2 regions of the Shouchella sp. JSM 1781072 genome follow, and region 1 is predicted to be linked to the other one. Evidence: a T-box and tRNA genes for the amino acid it is inferred to sense, from the RefSeq annotation. Region 1 holds a T-box; the other holds one or more tRNA genes.
The links. The T-box of region 1 lies ahead of metG (methionine--tRNA ligase). A T-box ahead of a tRNA ligase gene usually reads a tRNA of that ligase, here a tRNA-Met.
Positions count from the first base shown of each region.

Region 2: it has a tRNA-Met gene. The T-box ahead of metG (methionine--tRNA ligase) is inferred to sense a tRNA for this amino acid. The anticodon was not compared.

Region 1 is NZ_JBHFQE010000005.1:47,083-58,371, reverse strand. Features, by position in the region: gene yabA (DNA replication initiation control protein YabA) at 1-104, shown strand, start outside; gene ACE1TH_RS19790 (tRNA1(Val) (adenine(37)-N6)-methyltransferase) at 169-903, shown strand; gene ACE1TH_RS19785 (GIY-YIG nuclease family protein) at 900-1,166, shown strand; gene rsmI (16S rRNA (cytidine(1402)-2'-O)-methyltransferase) at 1,159-2,031, shown strand; gene ACE1TH_RS19775 (transition state genes transcriptional regulator AbrB) at 2,061-2,342, opposite strand; gene ACE1TH_RS19770 (DNA double-strand break repair nuclease NurA) at 2,570-3,520, shown strand; gene ACE1TH_RS19765 (ATP-binding protein) at 3,536-5,368, shown strand; T-box leader at 5,415-5,639, shown strand; gene metG (methionine--tRNA ligase) at 5,684-7,651, shown strand; gene abc-f (ribosomal protection-like ABC-F family protein) at 8,010-9,638, shown strand; gene ACE1TH_RS19750 (universal stress protein) at 9,701-10,360, opposite strand; gene ACE1TH_RS19745 (TatD family hydrolase) at 10,513-11,283, shown strand.
Region 2 is NZ_JBHFQE010000001.1:1,475,057-1,486,345, reverse strand. Features, by position in the region: gene ACE1TH_RS07910 (DUF1002 domain-containing protein) at 1-804, shown strand, start outside; gene ACE1TH_RS07905 (NfeD family protein) at 904-1,569, shown strand; gene ACE1TH_RS07900 (Na/Pi cotransporter family protein) at 1,885-3,510, shown strand; tRNA gene ACE1TH_RS07895 (tRNA-Asn) at 3,613-3,687, shown strand; tRNA gene ACE1TH_RS07890 (tRNA-Met) at 3,691-3,767, shown strand; tRNA gene ACE1TH_RS07885 (tRNA-His) at 3,789-3,864, shown strand; tRNA gene ACE1TH_RS07880 (tRNA-Ile) at 3,876-3,952, shown strand; tRNA gene ACE1TH_RS07875 (tRNA-Ser) at 3,956-4,045, shown strand; gene sodA (superoxide dismutase SodA) at 4,224-4,832, shown strand; gene ACE1TH_RS07865 (hypothetical protein) at 4,932-5,084, shown strand; gene ACE1TH_RS07860 (MFS transporter) at 5,198-6,484, shown strand; RNA gene ssrS (6S RNA) at 6,536-6,716, shown strand; gene ACE1TH_RS07850 (peptidoglycan D,D-transpeptidase FtsI family protein) at 6,784-8,883, shown strand; gene ACE1TH_RS07845 (hypothetical protein) at 9,009-9,482, opposite strand; gene ACE1TH_RS07840 (hypothetical protein) at 9,472-9,855, opposite strand; gene ACE1TH_RS07835 (hypothetical protein) at 10,171-10,851, shown strand; gene rpmG (50S ribosomal protein L33) at 10,924-11,073, shown strand; gene ACE1TH_RS07825 (5-formyltetrahydrofolate cyclo-ligase) at 11,130-11,289, shown strand, end outside.

The sequences.
Region 1 (11,289 bases):
GGCTATACCAAGAAGGGTTTCATATTTGTAATACGCATTATGGAAGCATACGGCCTGAAGGTGATGATTGTTTGTTTTGCCTTTCATTTCTACATCAAAAATAAAAGAGGATTTAACAGCCGGTCTCCATTTGCAGAGATCGGCTTTTACAGTAAGGAGCCATAAGCTATGCTTGAAAAAGACGAGCGTCTAGACCACATTGCTGGTACTTCCTATAAAATTGTTCAAAGCGATCAAGTCTTCACGTATTCCATTGATGCTGTGTTATTGGCGAGATTTGCTTCTATTCCGCTTCAGAAAGGTCGAATTCTTGATTTGTGCAGCGGGAATGGTGTTGTAGGGATTACGATGACGGAGCGTACAAAGGCTTTAATTTCTTTACTAGAGCTACAAGAACCACTTCATTCAATGGCTTCACGCTCAATCAAAGGAAATGGATTAGAAAAACAACTTACTCCCATATGTGCAGATTTGAAACACATTCGGGACTATTTTGCTCACGGTTTTTTTGATGCGGTTACGTGCAATCCCCCTTATTTTACAAAAGGTGATCATGAACAAATGAAGCTGGAATCAACAAAAGCGTTGGCAAGACATGAGTTATCGTGTACGTTAGATGACGTCATCGCTGCGGGTTCGTATGTCTTGAAACATGGGGGCAAATTTACGATGGTTCATCGGCCAGAGCGAATGGTAGAGATCATGGAAACGATGAAACAACATCGGATTGAACCAAAGCGGATTCGTTTTTGCCATAGTAGCGCAAAGAAGCCGTCAACGATGCTATTGATTGAAGGAACCAAAGGCGGGAAACAAGGACTCGTGTGTGAGGCTCCTTTATTTGTATACGATCAAGACGGTAAGTACACAACGGCTTTTAACAAGGAGTATTTTGGTGTATGAAGCATTATGTCTACATTCTTGAGTGTCGCGATCAAACGTGGTACACCGGCTACACAAATGACTTAACGCAGCGCCTTAGAAAGCACGAAGAAGGGAAAGGGGCAAAATACACACGTGGCAGAGGGCCATTTAAACTGATTCATGTAGAGACGTTTGAAACAAAGACTGAAGCGCTAAAGCACGAGTACCATTTAAAGCAAAAGAAGCGGAGCGACAAAGAACGCTATGTCGCAGAAAAAAGGAGTTTAAGTCAAAATGATTGAACAAAAAAGCTACCCCCTTACTGGTGGGGGATTATATTTAGTACCGACCCCGATTGGAAATTTAGAAGATATGACCTTTCGAGCAATTAACATGTTAAAAGAAGCAAACTTAATTGCTGCGGAAGATACACGACAAACGAAGAAGCTAACGAATCATTTTGATATTGAGACTCCTTTAGTTAGCTACCATGAACATAATAAACAAAAAGTGGGACAAGACTTATTAGAGAAAATGAAGGCAGGCACTGTAATTGCACTTGTTACAGATGCAGGCATGCCGGGAATATCTGATCCTGGTGAAGACCTAGCCACGTTATGTATAGAAGAGCAGATTCCTGTTATTTCACTACCAGGAGCAAATGCCGCACTAACAGCACTCGTGGCATCGGGCTTATCGACGGCTTCTTTTACTTTTGTCGGCTTTTTACCTAGAGGAAAAAAAGAGCGCAAAGTAGAGTTAGAACGATTAAAAACGTATCCGGAGACATTAATTTTTTATGAAGCGCCCCATCGATTAAGCCAAACCCTTACTGCTTTGCAGGAAACTCTCGGGAATCGAAAGATTGTACTCGCCCGCGAATTAACAAAGCGATTTGAAGAATTTAAGCGAGGAACGTTAGAAGATGCCACAAAGTGGGTGAAGGACGCTTCATTAAAAGGGGAATTCTGTATTGTTGTCGAAGGCTTCGACGGAGAGGTTGAGGACAAACAGGATACGTGGTGGAAAGCATTAACGGACATCCAACATGTGAAGCACTATGTAGAATTAGGACTTACAGAAAAAGAAGCGATCAAGCAGACAGCGAGTGATCGGAAGTTAGTCAAACGTGAACTTTATCAGCAGTATCATGAGGCTAAAAAATAAAAAAACCCGCCATGGGCAGGTTTAAGTAATTATTTCTGTGCCACATAGTCTTGAAGTTGTTGAAGAACAGCTTCGGCTCCTTGAGGGCTAAGTACAATCTTGCCATTTGCAAGTGATAAGTTATCATCAGATACTTCACCAGTTACTTGGCAAGTCATGTTGGCTTTGTATTTCTTTAAAATGATGCGGTCATTATCAACATAAATTTCAAGTGCATCCTTTTCAGCAATGTCTAACGTGCGACGAAGCTCAATCGGAATCACAACTCTACCTAATTCATCGACCTTGCGGACAATTCCAGTTGATTTCATTACGTTTCCCCCTATATTAAGCCGTATGTAGTCAAGAATAATTTTGTGTCATATTTCGACATAATTCTATAGTAATCTTAGAATAACAATATTTCCAAAACAAGTCAATCGCTTTAAATAAAAAAACTTATATTTTGCGACAATTTATTTGAAGTGCTTTAAAAGTTGAATTGACGGGCTTTTTTTAAAAGAAAAGCTATATAAGATGGAGAAAGGAGACCGCTTCAATGGATATTCATGCAGATATTATTCATAAGTTACAAGAATCAAATGAGATTTTAAAAGAAAAATATGCTCAGAGTCATAGAAAAAAAGAACCATTTCGACAAAAACTGATAAAAGAAGCAGACGTTTTTCGACAAATGCAGCACATTCATAAGGAAGATTTAGTACGGTCATTGAGTGGGAAGAAATTGGCTGGTACAGATGGATCGGTAAATCAAACAAAGGGCGAATCCCCGCATATAATTTATCTTTTTCAAGCTGTAGCCAAAACAACAGATGGAATAGCGAAATGGACGTCTGATTTATTTGTCCCTCTATTAGAGCGCGAAGAAGAGGAAGATGGAATCAGTAAACAACGAGCAAAGCGTTTAGCCACGCTAGAATTAAATGCAGCACGAACATTAATCGAAGAAGAAGAAGTGGCTGTTATGCTGATGGACGGCGCCCTGTATCACTATCGAATTGATGCAAAAGAAGAATGGGAGCAGTTGCGGCAGTCTGCGTTATCCAGGGGGACGCTACTTATTGGTGTATCAGAAGAAATTACAACGGAAAATCTTATTAAGCTATCAAGCTTTGATTCCTATGCACGAAATCCTTATTCTTATGATCGGGACCTGTTGTTCGGTATGCTGGAACAAAATGAAATGATTTATATTGATGCGATTCAACATAAAGCAGGGTTACTATCAGCATGGATGCGTTTAGGATCAACGCCGACGATTACAGGGTTTGATATGCTAGAAGAGCAATCTGAACATATGAGCTGGGTAGGAGACTTAATTTGTACGCTGACTCCGGCTGATGGTCGAGGCATTCCGCTCTGGCTTGATCATATTGATCAAGAGATTCGGATAACGGACAAGCTAGTCGAAGGTTTAGTAGAACAATATGTCGATGAAGACATTCGTAAGCAATTTTATGTGAAAATGAGAACCGAGCGTCCATATTAAGAGGAGGAATGAACGATGCAAGTGGTCGGCGTCACAACACAGCATGAAATTCATGTTGCGTCAAAATCACATAAGTTTCGAATGAACGAAATGTTAGTGATTCAAGATCAAGATTTGCAAGAGCCAAAAGGAGAGGTTGTCGAAACTTTATCATACAATCGCTATATTCCGATGGGTATGGATAAGGGGTTAGTGGACCGAAATGTGTTAGAGACGTTAGAAGCGATTGGCTACGATATTGGTCAAGACGATATTCACTTAGCAAAAGTAAGGCTATTTGAAGAAGCCCAAAAGCCGATTCAAACGGGTGCGACTGTTCGCCACCCTGAATTTTATGAGATTGAGCATTTACTTGTGTCGGCATCAAAAGAAAAAGGTATGGTTCTAGGTGAAATTAAGTCGACAGATTTTATTGCTGAATCTTTACCAGATCATTTAGATCAAATCTTGCATATGCAAGAACAGGGCCAGGTTAGAGAGCAGAATGGTGTACCGTTTATTTTTGATATTCGGGCGATGCAACAATATCCTCATATTGGCGTATTTGGTGGCTCTGGCTCAGGGAAATCGTTTGGTCTTCGCGTGATGCTCGAAGAATTAATGAAGTTAAAGATTCCATCGCTCGTATTTGACCCACATTTTGAAATGAATTTTACAGGTAAAACAGAAGCCGATCGCGGGGATGTTCCGTATTCATCTCGATATGAAGTCGTGCAAATTGGTCGTGATGTTGGCGTTGATTTTTCGGCGTTAACAACAAGAGACGTTGAACGTTTACTTGGAGCTGCTGGGCAGTTAACGGAGTCAATGGTAAACGTCATTCAATCGGTCCATAAACGAAAAGACAGCTATCAATCATTTAGTGATCGCGTGGCTAACTTAATTGAAGCACTGGATATGGGGAAACAAAAAATTGACGGAATGCTTCATGATGGTGGGATGACGAAAGACGAGATTAAACGATACAGTGAGTTCAAACGTTTACTCGATCAGTTTGGTAGCCTGCCGCCTTCTTCTGTAAAAGGCATTCAGTGGCGTGCCAACCGTCTTTATCAAGCAGGTTTGTTTCAACAAAACATTCGAGCAATTGAACATGGTATTCATAATGGAAAGCTAGTGGTCATCCAAGGCGCTGTCTGGTTGCTCCAAGTGTTTGCAAGTTATGTCATTGGGACACTTTATTTTAAACGGCGTTCTTATAAAGATGCTAAGCTGCAACAGCAACAAAGTGAATTCTTTCCTCCGTTTGTCGTCGTAACGGATGAAGCGCATAATTTTGCACCAAAGGGATTTGAAGCACCGGCAAAATCGGTTTTAAAAGAAATTGCACAAGAAGGAAGGAAATATGGAACGTTTCTTATTTTTGCCACCCAGCGACCGACGTTACTCGATGAAACCATTACGGCACAACTAAATTCAAAGTTTGTTTTTCGTACAGTCCGAGGCACAGATATTCAAACTATAAAAGAGGAAACCGATTTAACAGCAGAAGAAGGAAAGCGGCTTCCGTACTTACAGTCAGGTGATGTGTTTGTCTCATCAGCTATTATTGGACGTACGGTAGCGGTTCGGATTCGTCTGGCACATTCAACAAGTCCGCACACGATGAATCCATTCGATGAGCTTGAACAAATGAATGGAGCAAGCAATGAAGAGCTAATTGCAGCGCTTAATGATTTTCTCCCTTTAGCCGAAATGCATGTGATGCAAAAGCTCGATCAGATGAATAAAAAAGCAGGCAAGTCGTGGGATGTGTCAGAATGGAAACAAGAATTAGAGCGACTATGTGAGGACGGATCGTTGAAAAAACAAAAAACACCTTTTGCAACACTCTACGATCGCACTTGACAATACGATGTATGATTCGCTATATTTTTGATAAGAATGAACGATATACGTTTCTATGAATGGATGAGTATAAAGGAAGATGCTTGTACTAGAGAGCCGGGTTAGGTGGAAGCCGGTCAAGGATGCCTTTAGAAGATGGTCCTGGAGAATTCATTTTCGAGCCAGTTAAGGTAAGGGAGTGACGTTTGCCAGCGTTATTGGTCTAGAGCCTTGTCATACATGATAAGGGAATTTTGGGTGGTACCACGTAAGATAACCTTTCGTCCCGATTGCGGACGAAAGGTTTTTTGTATTTTATTTGAAAGGATGAGGATTTTGACAAAACCATCGTTTTACATTACAACACCAATTTATTACCCGAGTGGAAAGCTTCATATTGGGCACACATACACGACCGTAGCTGGAGATGCAATGGCTCGCTATAAGCGCCTTCGCGGCTATGACGTGCGTTATTTAACAGGTACAGACGAACATGGTCAAAAGATTGAACAAAAAGCAGCTGAGAGAAACATTTCACCGCAAGCATATACGGATGAAATGGTAAAGCCAATTAAAGAGCTTTGGGAAAAACTTGACATTACGTACGATGATTTTATTCGTACAACAGAAGACCGTCACAAAAAGGTAGTCGAAAAAATCTTTGATCAGCTTCTTGCTCAAGATGATATTTATTTAGGCGAATACGAAGGTTGGTACTGTGTATCAGATGAGACGTTTTATGGAGAAAGAGAGCTCATCGATCCAATTAAAGATCAAGATGGCACGATTATTGGCGGAAAAAGTCCCGATTCAGGTCATCCTGTAGAAAAAGTTCGTGAAGAATCTTATTTCTTTAGAATGAGTAAATATGCAGATCGATTGCTCAAGTATTACGAAGAAAATCCTGAGTTTATTCAGCCAGTTTCGAGAAAGAATGAAATGGTAAATAATTTCATTAAACCAGGCTTGCAAGATCTTGCTGTATCAAGAACCTCGTTTACTTGGGGTGTGAAGGTACCAAGTAATCCAAAACACGTTGTTTATGTATGGATTGATGCGCTGACGAACTATATTACCGCTCTTGGTTACGGCACGTCTGAAGATGAACTCTATCAAAAACATTGGCCAGCAGATGTTCATCTCGTAGGAAAAGATATCTTACGTTTCCATACGATTTATTGGCCGGTCATGTTAATGGCGCTTGATTTACCCCTTCCTAAAAAAGTGTTCGGACATGGCTGGTTTTTAACACGTGATGGAAAAATGTCGAAATCAAAAGGAAACGTGATTGATCCTGTCCCATTAATTGATCATTTTGGTCTGGATGCGATTCGCTATTATCTTTTAAGAGAAGTTCCATTTGGATCCGATGGTGTTTTTACACCAGAAGCATTTGTAGAACGAGTAAATTATGATTTAGCAAATGACCTTGGAAACTTATTAAACCGTACTGTGGCGATGATTAATAAGTACTTTGATGGAAGCATGCCCACTTATATTAAAGGCGCGACGCCGTTTGATGAAGAACTGCTAGAGTTAATTGATGCCACCGCAACAAAAGTAGAAAATGCGATGGAAGAGATGGAATTTTCGATTGCGCTTACGGCAATTTGGCAGCTTGTTAGTCGTACAAATAAATATATTGATGAAACACAACCATGGATGTTAGCAAAAGATGAGGAGCAAAAGGATCAGCTAGGTTCGGTTATGTACCATTTGGCAGAGTCACTGCGAATTATTTCTGTATTCTTACGTCCGTTCTTAACGAGAACACCGCAAAAAATGTGGGAACAGCTTGGCATCTCAGAAAATCAAGCAACTTGGGAATCTGTACGTACGTTTGGTATGATCGAATCCGGAACGAAGGTAAGCAAAGGAACACCTGTATTTCCACGGTTAGATGTTGAAAAAGAAGTAGAATACATTGTGGATTTGATGGGCGGAAAAGCAGACCCGGAGCCGGAAGAAATTGAAGATGAAAATCAAATCACGATTGATGATTTTACAAAAGTAGAGTTGAAAGTAGCGGAAGTCATCGGTGCTGAACCGGTTGAAGGAGCGGATCGTCTTCTAAAGATTCAGCTTGACTTAGGGAATGAAAAGCGTCAAGTTGTGTCGGGGATTGCTAAATTTTACACGCCAGAAGATTTAAAGGGTAAAAAAGTGATTTGTGTGACGAACTTAAAGCCTGTGAAGTTACGTGGTGAACTTTCGCAAGGCATGATTCTAGCTGGTTCAAAAGGGAAAAAACTACAGCTTGCGACTGTAGATGGGAATCTTCCGAACGGTGCGCAAGTGAAATAATAATCAAAGGAGCGAAGTAGGGTAAACCCCGCTACGCTCCTTTCAATTCTACAAAAGCTCTTTACAACACTTGAATATTCAGATATATTTAACTTATTCGTTAATAGGAGGTGAGTAGATTGGATCTTTTTAATGGTAGCCAGGCAAAACGATTAGCATATTTGTGGATTTGTCAGGCGATTTTTTCGGCATCAGTTAGAAAATTGGATACGTCTGTCCTTTTTTAAATAACTGTATACGAAAAACCATTAGAAAGAAACACGTCTGTCTACTTGCATACGGATTACACATGCAGCGGCGAGGTTTTGCTGCTTTTTTGTGTTCGGTTTCTTTCTTTTATTAAAGGAGAAACGATAAAATGATTTATTTTTATGGAAAAGAAATAGCTCAAAACTACGCAGGCAATCATATTTTTAAAAAGGTTTCAGTTGAAATAAAAGCCGGAGACCGTATAGGTATTGTTGGGCAAAATGGTGCAGGGAAAACGACGATCGCAAAAATTGTTGCAGGAACGGAAAGCCCTTCTGCAGGAGTAGTTGGATGGAAGAAAGGCTTGAAAACAGCAATGATTGATCAAAATCCATACTACCAAGATATGCTCGTTAAAGATGTACTGCTGACACCTTTTTCTAAGCTGATTGAAATGGAAGCTGAACGTAAGAGAGTGGAACATGTTATGTCAACATCGCTAAGTGAACGAAAACTTTCAGAAACGCTAAACCAATATGCCGAAATTCAAGAACAGTATACAACTAACGGGGGCTACGAATATCACGCTCTCATTCGCAAGGTGACAGCAGGTCTCCTTTTGGACAATCATCTGAATCATAGTTGGGACTCTTTAAGTGGTGGGGAGCGTTCAAAGGTTGAGCTAGCTTGTTTACTGCTCAAGCAACCTGATTTAATCGTTTTGGATGAACCGACCAATCATTTAGATCTTGTTGCCGTCGATTGGTTAATTCAATGGCTCAACCAATATGACGGCAGTGTGCTAGTCGTTTCTCACGATCGGTACTTCTTAGATCGTGTTGTGACAACGGTCTGGGAAATGGATCAAGGGATGTTGTATGAATACCAAGGGAATTATAGTCGTTTTGTGCAACAAAAGGAAGAAAGGGTGTTAAAAGAATTTCAACACTACGAGGATCAGCAAAAGAAAATAAAGAAAATGAAGGAAACCATTAAGCGTTTAAAAGAATGGGCAAATCAAGCAAACCCACCAAATGCAAGCTTGCACAAGCAAGCAAAAAGTATGGAAAAAGCGTTAAATCGAATTGAAGTTTTACAAAAACCGGTCCAGTCAAAACGTGTCTCGTTTCAATTTAAGCAAGATCAAAGAAGTAGTCAAGACGTATTTAAGCTCGAAGATGTGTCGTTTGCATTTGAACAAATAACCATCCTGCATAAAGCAAATTTTGTCACTTACCATCGAGAAAGAGTCGCCATTATTGGTCCAAATGGTGCAGGGAAGTCAACTTTACTTCAACTATTGCGCGGGAAATATTCTCCGATTGAAGGAAGAGTGAGAATAGGGTCAAGTCTGTCGATTGGGTATTTATCACAACATATCAATGAGCTCGAAGGAGAGCAAACCGTGCTGGATGCTTATCGAGAATATGCACATGTAGAAGCAGGTGCTGCACGAGGGAAGTTGGCGAAATTTTTATTTTTTGGCTTGGATGTCTTCAAAAAGACGAGAGATTTAAGTGGGGGAGAGCGAATGCGCTTGCGTCTTGCTCAATTAATGGAAGAGCATCATAACGTGTTACTGTTAGATGAACCAACGAACCATCTCGACATTGATTCAAGAGAAGTATTAGAAGACGCATTAGTAGAATTTAGTGGGACAGTCGTAGCGGTTTCACATGATCGTTATTTTTTAAATCAACACTTCCCCGTCTCGTATTGGTTAGAAAATGGGACAATAACGAGGTACGAAGGCAATGTCTCTTATGTGCAAGCGAAACGTAAGGAAGCGTGTGATTAAAATTCAAACTAGAAAAGCGACCTGTATGTACTGTGCAGGTCGCTTGTTTAGATACAATACTGTTAGTGATCATCAATATCTGTTAAGTCAGATACTTTCCCGTCGTCAACACGTACTTCTAAGAGTTGTCCATCTTTCGTTAAAGCAAAAATGCCACTGTTAAAGTCGGTTTGCAAGTGTTTAAAGAAGATCCCTTCAAACGTTTGTCCTTCAAGGTCATCAAAATGAAGATCATAGGCACCGTTGCCGTCATCGACTAAAAATGCATGGACGCCTCGTTCAAAATTCCAGTCTTCCGTTTCTTCAGATCGTTCTCGCGGCACAACATGTAAGTCTGCAAAAGGAGCTTTTTCAAGCAGTTCGTTAACGATGGACCCACCGATTAATTTTGCCCAAATGCTTTCAATAAATTGACCAATAATAATTTGGGAAGCATCGACTTCTTTTGCTTTATTGGTAATGACTTTTGTAATGTCATGATAATGCGATTTTTCTAATACGAGCTTGGCCTCGTACTCATTAGCAAGCTCTTTAAACAAAGTCATATCCACATCTTTATCATTCTTAAATTCCTCTTCAGGAAGAGAATCAAAAACGAGGATCGTTAAAGAAGCATCAAGCTGTTTTGCTAATGAAGCGCCTCGCGTAATAAGTTTTTTCCCATTATGACCATAGTTTACACAAACAAGAATGTTTTCTTTTTGCGATGTTGAAAACGTCATGATGTTGTTCAACCCCTTTCGTAACTAAACCGTATTATTCCCCTATCTTTAATCGTTAAACAACTTATGTTAAAGCGAGTTATTGACGATAATTATATTACTTGCTTTCTACAATTCATTAGTCATAAAATGCGAACAGAGAGGTGAATAGAATGTTAATTGATACGCATGTACATTTAAATGCAGATCAGTTTAATGAAGATTTGCAAGAAACGATTGATCGAGCAAGAACAGCTGGTGTAAAAGAAATGGTTGTCGTAGGGTTTGATGAGAAAACAATTAAACGAGCGATGCACTTAATTGAAGAAGACGAACAAATTTATGCAGCGATCGGCTGGCACCCAGTTGATGCAATCGATATGACCGATGAACATTTGCAGTGGATTGAGGATTTGGCTAAACATCCCAAGGTTGTTGCGATTGGAGAAATGGGCTTGGATTATCACTGGGATAAGTCTCCTAAAGATGTTCAGAAAGAAGTGTTTCGCAAACAAATCGCGCTAGCAAAACGAGTGAATTTACCAATTATCATTCATAATCGTGATGCTGACCAAGATGTTGTTGAATTATTAGAAGAGGAAAACGCTCATGAAGTCGGCGGTGTAATGCATTGCTTTGGTGGGAGTGTTGAAATTGCAGAGCGCTGCATTAAAAACAACTTTTATATTGGGCTCGGAGGTCCGGTTACATTTAAAAATGCAAAACGACCAAAAGAGGTTGCCAAACAGATCCCCCTTGAACGCTTAATTGTAGAAACAGATGCGCCGTTTTTAGCTCCTCATCCTTATCGTGGAAAGCGAAATGAACCTGCTTATGTGAAAAGGGTAGCTGAAGATATTGCGGATTTACGTGAAATGACATTTGAAGAATTATGTCAAAAAACAACTGAAAATGCGAAAAGATTGTTCGCTTTTAGTGAATAATTGGAA
Region 2 (11,289 bases), on a different contig from region 1:
GCAGATGCTGCTCCTGGAGATGTGGTTGTGACATTAGGTCAAGATTTATCGAAACAGCAGGCCAACGAGATCTTAAGTCGGATGAATGTGGATGAAAATGTTCCAACTCTGTATGTGACGAATGAAGAAGAACATAAATATTTAGGTGACTATATTAGCGCGCAAACAATCGGAAGTCGTGCTTTATCCTCTTCAAAAATTACGTTAGGCGAAACAGATACAGGCATTCATGTAACCTCTGATCATATTACATGGGTTACGAATGAGATGTATGCAAATTCTTTAATTACAGCAGGGATTAAAGATGCTGAAGTACATGTGACGGCTCCGTTTGATGTGTCAGGTACAGCGGCTTTAACCGGGCTAATTAAAGCGTATGAATCTGCGACTGACCAAGTAATCCCTGAAGAGCAAAAAAACGTTGCAAATGAAGAAATGATCCGTACGGCAGAGCTTGGAGATTCAATCGGAGAAGAAGAAGCGGCGGAACTTATAACCTTAATTAAAGAAGAAATTGCGTCAACATCAATTGAATCTGAAGAGGAAATGAAAACCATTATTATTCAACTAGCAGAAGAAATTAATGTGACGCTCACTGAAACACAAGTGAATGATCTATCTGCGTTGTTCATGAAAATGAAAGAATTGAATATTGACTGGGACGCCGTTTCAAGCCAAATTGATAAAGTTCGTGAAAACCTTAGTGGCTTTCTAGAAAGTGACGAAGCACGCTCATTTTTCGACAGAATGATAGAGGCAGGAAAAAGTTTTTTCAATTCCATTCGCAGCTTTTTTAGTTCATAATAGGGGGATAACCCCCTATTTTTGTTTTTTGAAACTTTTTTTAGGGAAGACACGTAAAAAGGAAAGAATCGTTAAATCATAAGAATGGAGGTCACTATCTTGATTGACTGGTTAGATTCAGCAACTGTTGGATTTCTTGTTGTAACAATTGGGACATTGTTTTTAATAGGAGAACTCCTCGTTCGAGCTAGAGGTCTTTTTGGCTTACTCGGACTCGGATTAATAAGTGTATATTTCTTGCACCACTTAAATGGAGATGCAAGCACGTGGGTCATCATCTTCTATTTAATTGGACTCGCGCTCATTATTTTTGATGGAAATGTGACATCAGATGGTACCATTGCAGCGATTGGTGTACTGTTTATGATTATTGGATTAGCTGTACCGGCTCCAGACATGGTATACAGCATTCTTGTTGGTATGGGTACTGTAATTGGTGCATTTGCATCGCTCCTTTTCTTGAAAGTATTTCCGCACAGAAATATGTGGTCGAAAATGACGTTGAAAGAATCCCTTTCTTCAGAAGCTGGCTACAATTCAATTAATGAAGGGTATAAAGAACTAGTTGGAAAAAAAGGCAAAGCATTAACCGCATTTCGACCAACTGGTACAGTGGAAATTGATGGTGAACCGTATAGTGCAACAAGTGGAAGTGTTTGGATTGAAGCGGAGACAGAAGTGGACGTTGTATCTGTTGATGGTACAAGAATTTTAGTCAGACGTGCAGAACAAAAACAACAAACTCAACCAGAAGAAGAAAACTAGAATCAGCTTGCTTTGAGCAAGCTGACTTTTTTATGTTTCAAACATGATTCGATCTAAGACAACGTGAGCATTTTTGAGTGGTAGCATGGAACAACAATGTTGAAATTCAATGAAATGGGGATTAATTTTACTTTTTGTGGAAAAGTAATGGGAGTTTAAAGATTTGTTCGGGTTGCTTTGTAAAAAAAGTGTAAAGATATTTAAAAGCTTGTTTACAAATTCTTTGTGATCGTTTAATAATAGATTCGGAACATCATTGTTGAGGTTTGTCGAAATGAAAACCTACATGAGTTTTTTTATGAAGGGATGAGATGAGTGAGCGAGTTTCAAGTATTGCTGTTTACGTTCCTAGGGGGGATCGGAATCTTCCTGTTTTCCGTAAAGTATATGGGAGACGGGTTGCAGAAAACAGCAGGAGACGGATTAAGAGGGTTATTAGATAAATACACAACCAATCCTTTTATGGGTCTACTTTCAGGTATTGTTGTAACGATTTTACTGCAAAGTAGCACGGCAACAACCGTATTAACAATTGGTCTTGTAAACGCAGGGTTTATGACGTTAAGACAAGCAATTGGTGTTATTATGGGTGCAAATATTGGTACAACAACAACCGCATTTATCATTGGTTTGCCGATTCGTGAGTACGCTTTGCCTATTATGGCAGTCGGAGCCTTTTTACTTTTCTTCTTTAAGAAGAAACGCGTAAACGCGATTGGGCAAGTAATCTTTGGTTTTGGTGGACTATTTTATGGTCTTAGCTTAATGGGTCAAAGTCTACGTCCATTAGCTGGATGGGAACCGTTCGTCGACTTTACAGCGCGAATGAGTGATAATCCATTATTAGGTGTTGTGGTCGGTGTCATTCTAGCTGTTGCCTTGCAAAGTTCTACAGCTGCCATAGGGTTAGTCCAGCAATTGTATGAACAAGGAGCAATGGATTTATCAGCTGCTTTACCGGTCTTAATTGGTGATAATATTGGGACGACCTTAACAGCCGTTTTAGTAGCAATTGGTGCAACGGTTGCGGCACGACGAGCAGCGTTAACCCATGTCGTATTTAACTTGTTTGGCGCCATTTTGGTTATGTCTGTCTTCCCGTTCTTTGTATCGTTTGTAGACTTTTTAGGGAACCAATTTAATTTAAGTAATACTCTTGAAATCGCCGCTGCGCACGGTGTTTACAATGTAGCGAATGTCATTATTCAATTCCCATTAATTGGTGTGCTGGCTTACGTTGTAACAAAACTTGTTCCAGGTCAAGAGCTTGATTTGGATTACAAACCAAAACATTTAGATCCTGTTTTCATAGGAAGCTCACCGGCTATTGCGCTTGGACAAGCCAAGCAAGAAGTGATTCACATGGCCGACTACTCGAAAAAAGGGTTAAAACAAGCAATTAAGTATATGGAGACAGGTGAGAAGAAAGATGCAGATCTTGCACTTCAATACGAACTTGCGATTAATAATCTGGACAAAGAGATTACCGACTACCTTGTAAAAGTATCATCCCGTTCTCTTTCTGCATCGGATTCGAACCTACATTCAACGTTATTGAATGCTGTTCGTGATATAGAGCGTATTGGCGATCATATGGAAAACATCGTTGAACTAAAAGATTATCAAAAAGCAAACAAAGTAGCCTTGTCTGATATTGCGTTAAAGGATTTAAATGAAATGTTTAATTTAACGTATTCAACATTGGAAGAAGCAATGGATTCTCTTGAAAAAGATGATATTGATAAAGCAAATGATGTGTTAAAACACGAAGAGTTAATTGATAAAATGGAAAGAAAGCTCCGGAAACAACATATTAAACGTATGAACGACGGAGAATGCTCAGGTGCAGCAGGGATTATCTTCGTAGATATTATCTCAAACCTTGAGCGAATCGGTGATCATTCTGTAAACATTGCAGAAGCGGTTATTGATGAGCAGTAAGAAAGATCGGGCTAAGCCCGATCTTTTTTAAAAAAAGTATTGCACAATGTAAAGATACATGATAATATAACTCTTGTCCTTAACAAAGGGCAGGGATATTATTCCACAGTAGCTCAGTGGTAGAGCTATCGGCTGTTAACCGATCGGTCGCAGGTTCGAATCCTGCCTGTGGAGCCATTTGGCGGTGTAGCTCAGCTGGCTAGAGCGTACGGTTCATACCCGTGAGGTCGGGGGTTCGATCCCCTCCGCCGCTACCATTACATATTTATCTAACCTTGGCGATCGTGGCGAAGTGGTTAACGCACCGGATTGTGGTTCCGGCATTCGTGGGTTCGATTCCCATCGGTCGCCCCATTTTTATCTGTGGACCCTTAGCTCAGTTGGTTAGAGCACTCGGCTCATAACCGATTGGTCGTAGGTTCGAGTCCTACAGGGTCCACCACTCGGGGGAATACCCAAGTTCGGCTGAAGGGATCGGTCTTGAAAACCGACAGGGGTGTCAAAGCCCGCGGGGGTTCGAATCCCTCTTCCTCCGTCAGCGAACCTTGGTACAAGACGTCTTGTACCAAGGTTTTTTTATGTTTAATTGCATGTAGTGCGGGAATAGTATAAATAGAAAGCGAATATGAGCATATTCGTTGCCGTTTACATGGTTAAATGGTAATCTAATTGAGAAACAAAATCAGTTTAGTTTTGGGAGGAGTTTTTAAGTTATGGCTTACAAATTACCAGAATTACCTTATGCAGCAAATGCATTGGAACCACACATTGATGAGCAAACAATGAACATTCACCACGGGAAACACCACAACACGTACGTAACGAACTTAAATGCCGCGTTAGAAGGTCATGAAGATCTTGCGAACAAAGAGATTGAAGATCTCGTTGCGAACTTAGATTCTGTACCAGAGAACATTCGTACAGCCGTTCGTAATAATGGCGGTGGACATGCTAACCACGCATTATTCTGGCAGTTACTAAGCCCGAATGGCGGCGGTGCTCCAACTGGTTCATTAGCAAACGATATCGATTCTACTTTTGGCAGCTTGGATGAATTTAAAACGAAATTTGCGGATGCAGCAAAAGGTCGTTTTGGTTCAGGTTGGGCTTGGCTCGTTGTAAACAATGGCAAGCTTGAAATTATGAGCACACCAAACCAAGATTCTCCACTTACAGAAGGAAAGACACCTGTTCTTGGATTAGACGTTTGGGAGCACGCTTACTACTTAAATTACCAAAATCGTCGTCCTGACTACATTGCAGCGTTCTGGAACGTAGTAAACTGGGATGAAGTTGCAAAGCGTTACGAAGCAGCAAAATAATTGACGCAAACAAAACCACAAGGATCATCCTTGTGGTTTTTTTGTATATGAACGAGTTAGAAAGTGACATACTACCTTCTAAGATGGGAGGGAATGAAGATGAGTAATCAAGATAAAAAGAAAAACAACCAATTTAAAGAGAACAAAAATCATGGCGAAAAAAGAACGGGTCGATTAAGCCAATTTAAAAACGAGTCTTCTCATGGAGAAGCGTTAGATGAGTATACGAATGCAAATCGCGAACAGCTTTAATTGATTGCGAAAAGAAGAAAGGTGAATGTCATCATTTACCTTTCTTTTTTATTGCCGAAATCCATGCATAGGCAAAAATGAAACAGACAAACTACTGTTAAGGTGGTGAGGTCATGCCAAAAAAGTGGATGGACAGTATATTTGGACACGTTGTTGCTTCAAAAGATCTAAAATTATTATTATCCATTGGTGGACTTTATGCATTGAGCGTGGCTTTATCCAATACGTTTGTAAATGTTTTTTTGTGGAAACAATCTGGTCAATTTATCGATCTTGCTTTGTATAATTTAATGTCGGTCATTTTTCAACCGCTAGCGTTTTTAATTGCTGGCAAGTTATCAAAACACATTGACCGTGTTTATGTACTGCGTATCGGTGTTAGTTTGATGTCGTTGTTTTACATTTCCGTATTAGTGGTAGGGGAAAATGCGGCTCAATATTTATTACTATTAGGTTCTTTACTTGGCCTAGGAACAGGTTTTTATTGGCTGGCGTTTAATGTATTAACATTTGAAGTGACAGAACCGGATACAAGAGATTTTTTTAATGGCTTTTTAGGCTTGTTAACATCATTCGCTGGAATGACAGGGCCTTTAACAGCAGGGATTATGATTACTAAGCTTAATGGCTTTCAAGGCTACTTTTTAATCTTCGGGATTTCCTTAACGCTTTTTTTACTTGCGGTTATTTTAACGATATGGCTAGGGAAACGTCATGCAAAAGGGAAATTTGAAATCAAACAAGTGTTAAAAGAAAGAAAAGAAAATAAGGATTGGCGGAAAATTACGTGGGCACATGTGACTCAGGGCTTAAGAGAAGGTACCTTTGTGTTTGTTATTGTTGTTTGGGTCTACATTGTCACCAATAATGAACTTGCGTTAGGTACGTACGGCTTAGTGACGTCAGGAACCCAATTTATTTTTTACTACTTAACAGCACGATTGCTCAGAGTGGCTTATCGAAAGAAAGCAATTCTTATTGGCGGTCTAATGCTTTACGGAGCTATTTTCTTGTTGCTATTTAACTTAACGTTTCCAAAATTAATTGTGTATGGCATTATTATTTCAATCGCTTACCCACTATTACTTATTCCGTACGTATCGTTAACGTATGATGTGATTGGAAAAGCGCACCGTGCAGCGGACTTAAGAGTCGAGTACATCATTGTTCGAGAATGGTTTTTGAACATAGGTAGAATTGCCTCAATCCTGTTATTTATCGCAGTAATCTCGATTTTCCCCGAGGAACAATCGATTCCTTACATTCTTCTTGTAGTAGGGTCTGGGCATATGTGGATTTACTTTTTTATTAAACACATTAACCAACCCACAAGGCCTCCAGAACCAATGCCGAATGTAAGTCAATCGGAAGGGGAAAACAGTCCTGATAAAACTGTGTAAAATCTCTACATTCTTTGACAGGGTTCGCTTTCTACTTTATAATAAGGATTGTATTACCTGCCGTGTCCGTAAGCTTTTTATGCTTTGAACCTTGAATGTTAAAAGGGAGTTTTACATGAGTAGAGCAACGCTAAGCTAGCTTGTACTGGACAGCGAAACTCTAACTGCGAACACCCACCTACCAAAGTAGGTTCGTAAAGCATTCATTTGCAACGGCACAAGCGGGTATGACTACTTAAATTGAAGGCATCCGGAGTTCGGGTGTCTTTTTACCTGTAATAGATCAGGGAGGTTGTCAAATGGGAGAAACGAAAAATAAAAAGAAACACCATGTGTCATTGCGGTTAAACATTTTATTCCTTGCTGTTTTCTTGTTGTTTTCTGCCTTAATATTGCGACTAGGGCTTGTCCAAATTGTGAATGGGGAAGAGTATGAGGAAGAGTTGACGCATGTATCGAACCAAACCGCATTAATCGATGCACCACGCGGAATTTTTACTGACCGCTACGGTTACCCGCTTGTTGAAAACAGCTTAGAGCTTTCTGTTACATACACAAACCCAGGCAACCAAAGCGCCGGTGACATGATTGAATTAGCAGAAGATTTAACGCAGTTTATTGAAGTGGACACAGAAAATTTACGTGATCGAGACAAAAGAGAATATTACTACACTTCTTTAGAGCCGGAAGAGCGTAGAGAGTTAATAGCAGATATTGATTATGATGAAGATGATGAAACAAGTGAATATCAACGGATGATTGATGCGATTAGCGATGATATGATCGCTGGCTATTCTGAAGAAGAAGAGCAAGTTATTGCAGTCTTCTCTCATATGTTAAGAGGATCAAGCGGGTCTCCACAACGTATAAAGCAAGGTTTATCAGATGAAGAAGCACCAAAACTAGCTGAACACCTTGACCGCTTACCGAATATTAACATTCAAAGAGACTCGGTGCGTGAATATGTTTATGGAGAAACGTTAGATAGCGTTTTTGGGAATGTTGGACCAATCCCTTCTGAGGAAGTAGATAGCTATTTATCAAAGGGATACATGCGCTCTGACTTAGTTGGAACAAGCTTCTTAGAAAATCAGTATGAAGATGTTTTACGTGGTCAAAAAGCAGAGGTCGTGCGCACACAAACCCGTGAAGGAAATGGACCGTTGGAACAAGTTATTGAAGAAACAGAAGGAAGCCGTGGCAATGACTTAGTATTAAGTATTGACATGGAGTTTCAGCAAAAGCTTGATGACATTGTCGAATCACGAGTAATGAGTAATACAGGGATCTTCAGAGAAAATGCGTCTTCCTATGTTGTGGTGATGGATCCAAAAACAGGCGATATTTTAGGGATGAGTGGTTATGAGAAGCGACCTGGAGAAGAGGGGAGTATTAATCCTCTGCCAGCATTTCAAAGTGGATATGAAGTAGGGTCGGTTATTAAGGGTGCTTCTGTGTTAACTGGCCTTCATGAAGGGGTAATAAGTCGAGGATCAGTTATAAATGACCGTACGCTTCGATTTGCTGGAACCGCCGATAAAGGGTCGATAAGCACAATGGGACCGGTAGACACCCGTGAGGCAATGGCTCGTTCTTCTAACGTATACATGTTCTATATTGCGATGAGAATGGCTGATTATGATTATGATAGCCAGCCGGGAGATAGAGCCAATATCTTTGGACCATCTAAAGCTACAGATGTTTTAGATGATGTCAAATATTATTTCAATCAATTTGGTTTAGGTGTTGAGACTGGTATAGACTTACCTAGAGAATCAACAGGAATTGTCTCAAATGAAGCTAGAGACCCAGGTAACTTACTTGACTTTATGATTGGTCAGTATGATACGTATACAACGCTACAACTGGCTCAATACATTAGTACAATCGCTAACGATGGGGTTCGAATGCGTCCGCGATTAGTAACAGAAATTATGGAGCCGAATCCAAATGGGGAAGGCGAGAGTACAATTGTACGTGCGAATAAACCAGAAGTGTTAAATACGTTAGATATGAGTCAAGGAGATATTTCTTATGTTCAAGAAACGCTTAGAGGTGTAGTAAGTCGTAATGACGGAACGGCTAATAATAACATTAATTTTAGCGTGCCTGTAGCCGCAAAAACAGGTACCGCGCAAACATCCATTTATGAAGAGGGACAAAAGGTAGCAGATACAAACAATTTAAGTTTTGTTGGTTACGCCCCTTATGATGATCCAGAAATTGCATTCGCGGTAATGACGCCTGATACAACAATCGCTCAAACTAATTCAAGCAGAATATCACAACAAATTAGTGCTGATTTAGTTGATGCCTATTTTGACCTCCAAGACGACCGAAATGGCCCAGAAGAAGTCGATTCTGTCGTTGAAGAAGTGGATTTGTTTGAAGAACAATAGAAGATAAAATAAAAGCTGTGCACCAAATAACTTGGCGCACAGCTTTTCTACGTTTAAATGTAGGAATTTGTATGAATAAGAAGGATTATCTCTGTAAGTGTCGAATAATCAATTCTAAACACGTGTTAAAAGAATTCATCTACGACTTCAGACAAGCTCATTTCACTTGTTAATTCCCCTGTAACTTGAGGACGTAAATCGTTTGATAATCCGCGGTTATCCACTTCTTCATAGAAGTCATATGCACTGTCCACGATCCCTGCATCTTCAAGCATTTCACCAACGTCAATGCTCGTCATACCAGGAACGACATGAAGAATGGTACGATAGGCGATTTGCTCATCGTTTTCACTTTGCTCTTCATTAGACGATTCGTCTTCTGTTTGTTGAGCTGTAGCGAGCTGTGCTTCTAATTCATCCCACGTCTCTTGCGTTTCAACGGCATATCCATTTTCCTGTAAATGATTGACCATCTCTTCTTCGGTAAAATCCGTACTAGATGAGACTTCTGTATCGCTTCCAATGAAATATGTGGCACCTAATACGCCAGAAGCTACAAGCAACCCTCCAGCAAAACTACGAATTGTTTTACGCGTCATTAGCTACTTTCGTCCTTTCTTCTGATAATGAATCAAGGTAAGGGGCTAAGAGTCGATCTACTTCATGAGGCTCTAAAGCTGTTTCGATAGCAATTCCTTCTGTTGAATAGCCACGCTTATGCAAATCTAATATTTCCCTTAGTAACTGTTGGTGTGAATTCGAGCGATGTTGTTGAGTCGCATCTTTAGCTGCAATTTCTGCGTCCAACTCCATGTTTCGTACTTGATTTTTTACTTGATGGAGCTCTTGCATAAAGGAAATTGATAAATGCTCAATTTGATCTTCTATCTTTGAACCTTTGTCTTCTTTAACAAAAGAAACAATAAGTAGCACAATGGCTGTTCCAAGCAAGAGCGCTAACATCCATTCCATAATATTTGTTCCCTCCTACGGATTGTTCTCGCACCCTCCATTATACATGATTTTAAGACGGTTTCATTAAGATAAATAAAAATTACCCATTCATGCGTCATTTTTTGACACCTTTAGTCATAATCTCTTTCATACAGATCTTTCTACTAATTGAGGAGGTGAGAACACTTGCTAATACTGATGAAAAGCGGTTTACAAAAACATACAATTTGCACTCATTGTGGAAAGGAGCTGAACACAGTATGCTTAATAGACAAAGAAAGATGACATAAAACAGATTTGGCTATTTAATTTACTGACTGAAGGGGCGGTTGTATGCAAACGAGCAAATATATATCAAACATTTTCTATTCAATTGGGACAAAGCCCATTTTCACTGTAGATATTCATTTACGATTGCGGACTACACTTCATTCTCAGCACTTATCTAAAATTGGGTTATGGTATGACGGTAAGACAACGTGGGTAGGGGATGAAGGATGGATCGTTAATGCTGCCTTCTCAAGAACAAACGAAGTGATTGTGAGCCAAGCCTATCATAGAGGATTAAACCTTAAAATTACGATTCGTGATGAGTCTTTACAAAGTGAACTAGGAGTTAAGCGATCTATTACAATTAAAAATGAAAGTCATCAGTCAAGAGACTTTAAGCTGCTTTCTCAACAGGTTACGTGTACTCAAGATGGTTTATCATTTTATTCTCCAGCTGAACGCGCACTAATTCATTATTCAGATGAAAAATATTCTTTATTTTCTATACAAATGAGCAAGGCGCAATTCATTCATTATGGCGTAGGGGCTATGAATCAAATATGGAACGATCCACTAGGTAAGTTATTTTTCTCTCCATTTTCGGCAACAAAAACAGAGAGTGTGATTGTTTGTGCATGCTCACTGCCTGCAAACGAAACAATTGGAGCATCCATTGTTCAAATGAGTAGTGACAATATGGGGCATTTAAAACGATCGAACCACCTTCTGCAGCAAAGTGTTTAAATAAGTCTTGATTTTCGTGGTGGCTTTTGCTATTCTATGTAAGTATGTAAGACGAGTTTGGAGGGATAGCATATGCGTGTTCAAGTTACTTTAGCTTGTACAGAAAACGGTGACCGTAGTTATATTACGACTAAAAACAAGCGCACAAACCCAGAGCGTATTGAACTTAAGAAATATAATCCGCGTTTAAAGCGCCATACACTTCATCGTGAAACAAAGTAAGCAGTCGGATTTACCGCTGCTTCTTTTTATTGCATTTTTTAGAGTGAGGGGATTGTGTGTCAAAAAAAGACGAACGTCAACGTATTTCGGAACGTCTTAAGCAAATGGAGAAAACTGAGTATTTAGAACGATCGGCAAATCTTGCAAATCGTTTGTTTAACACGCGAGCGTGGCAAGAGGCAGATCGAATTGGCTTGACCTATTCTCATTTTCCAG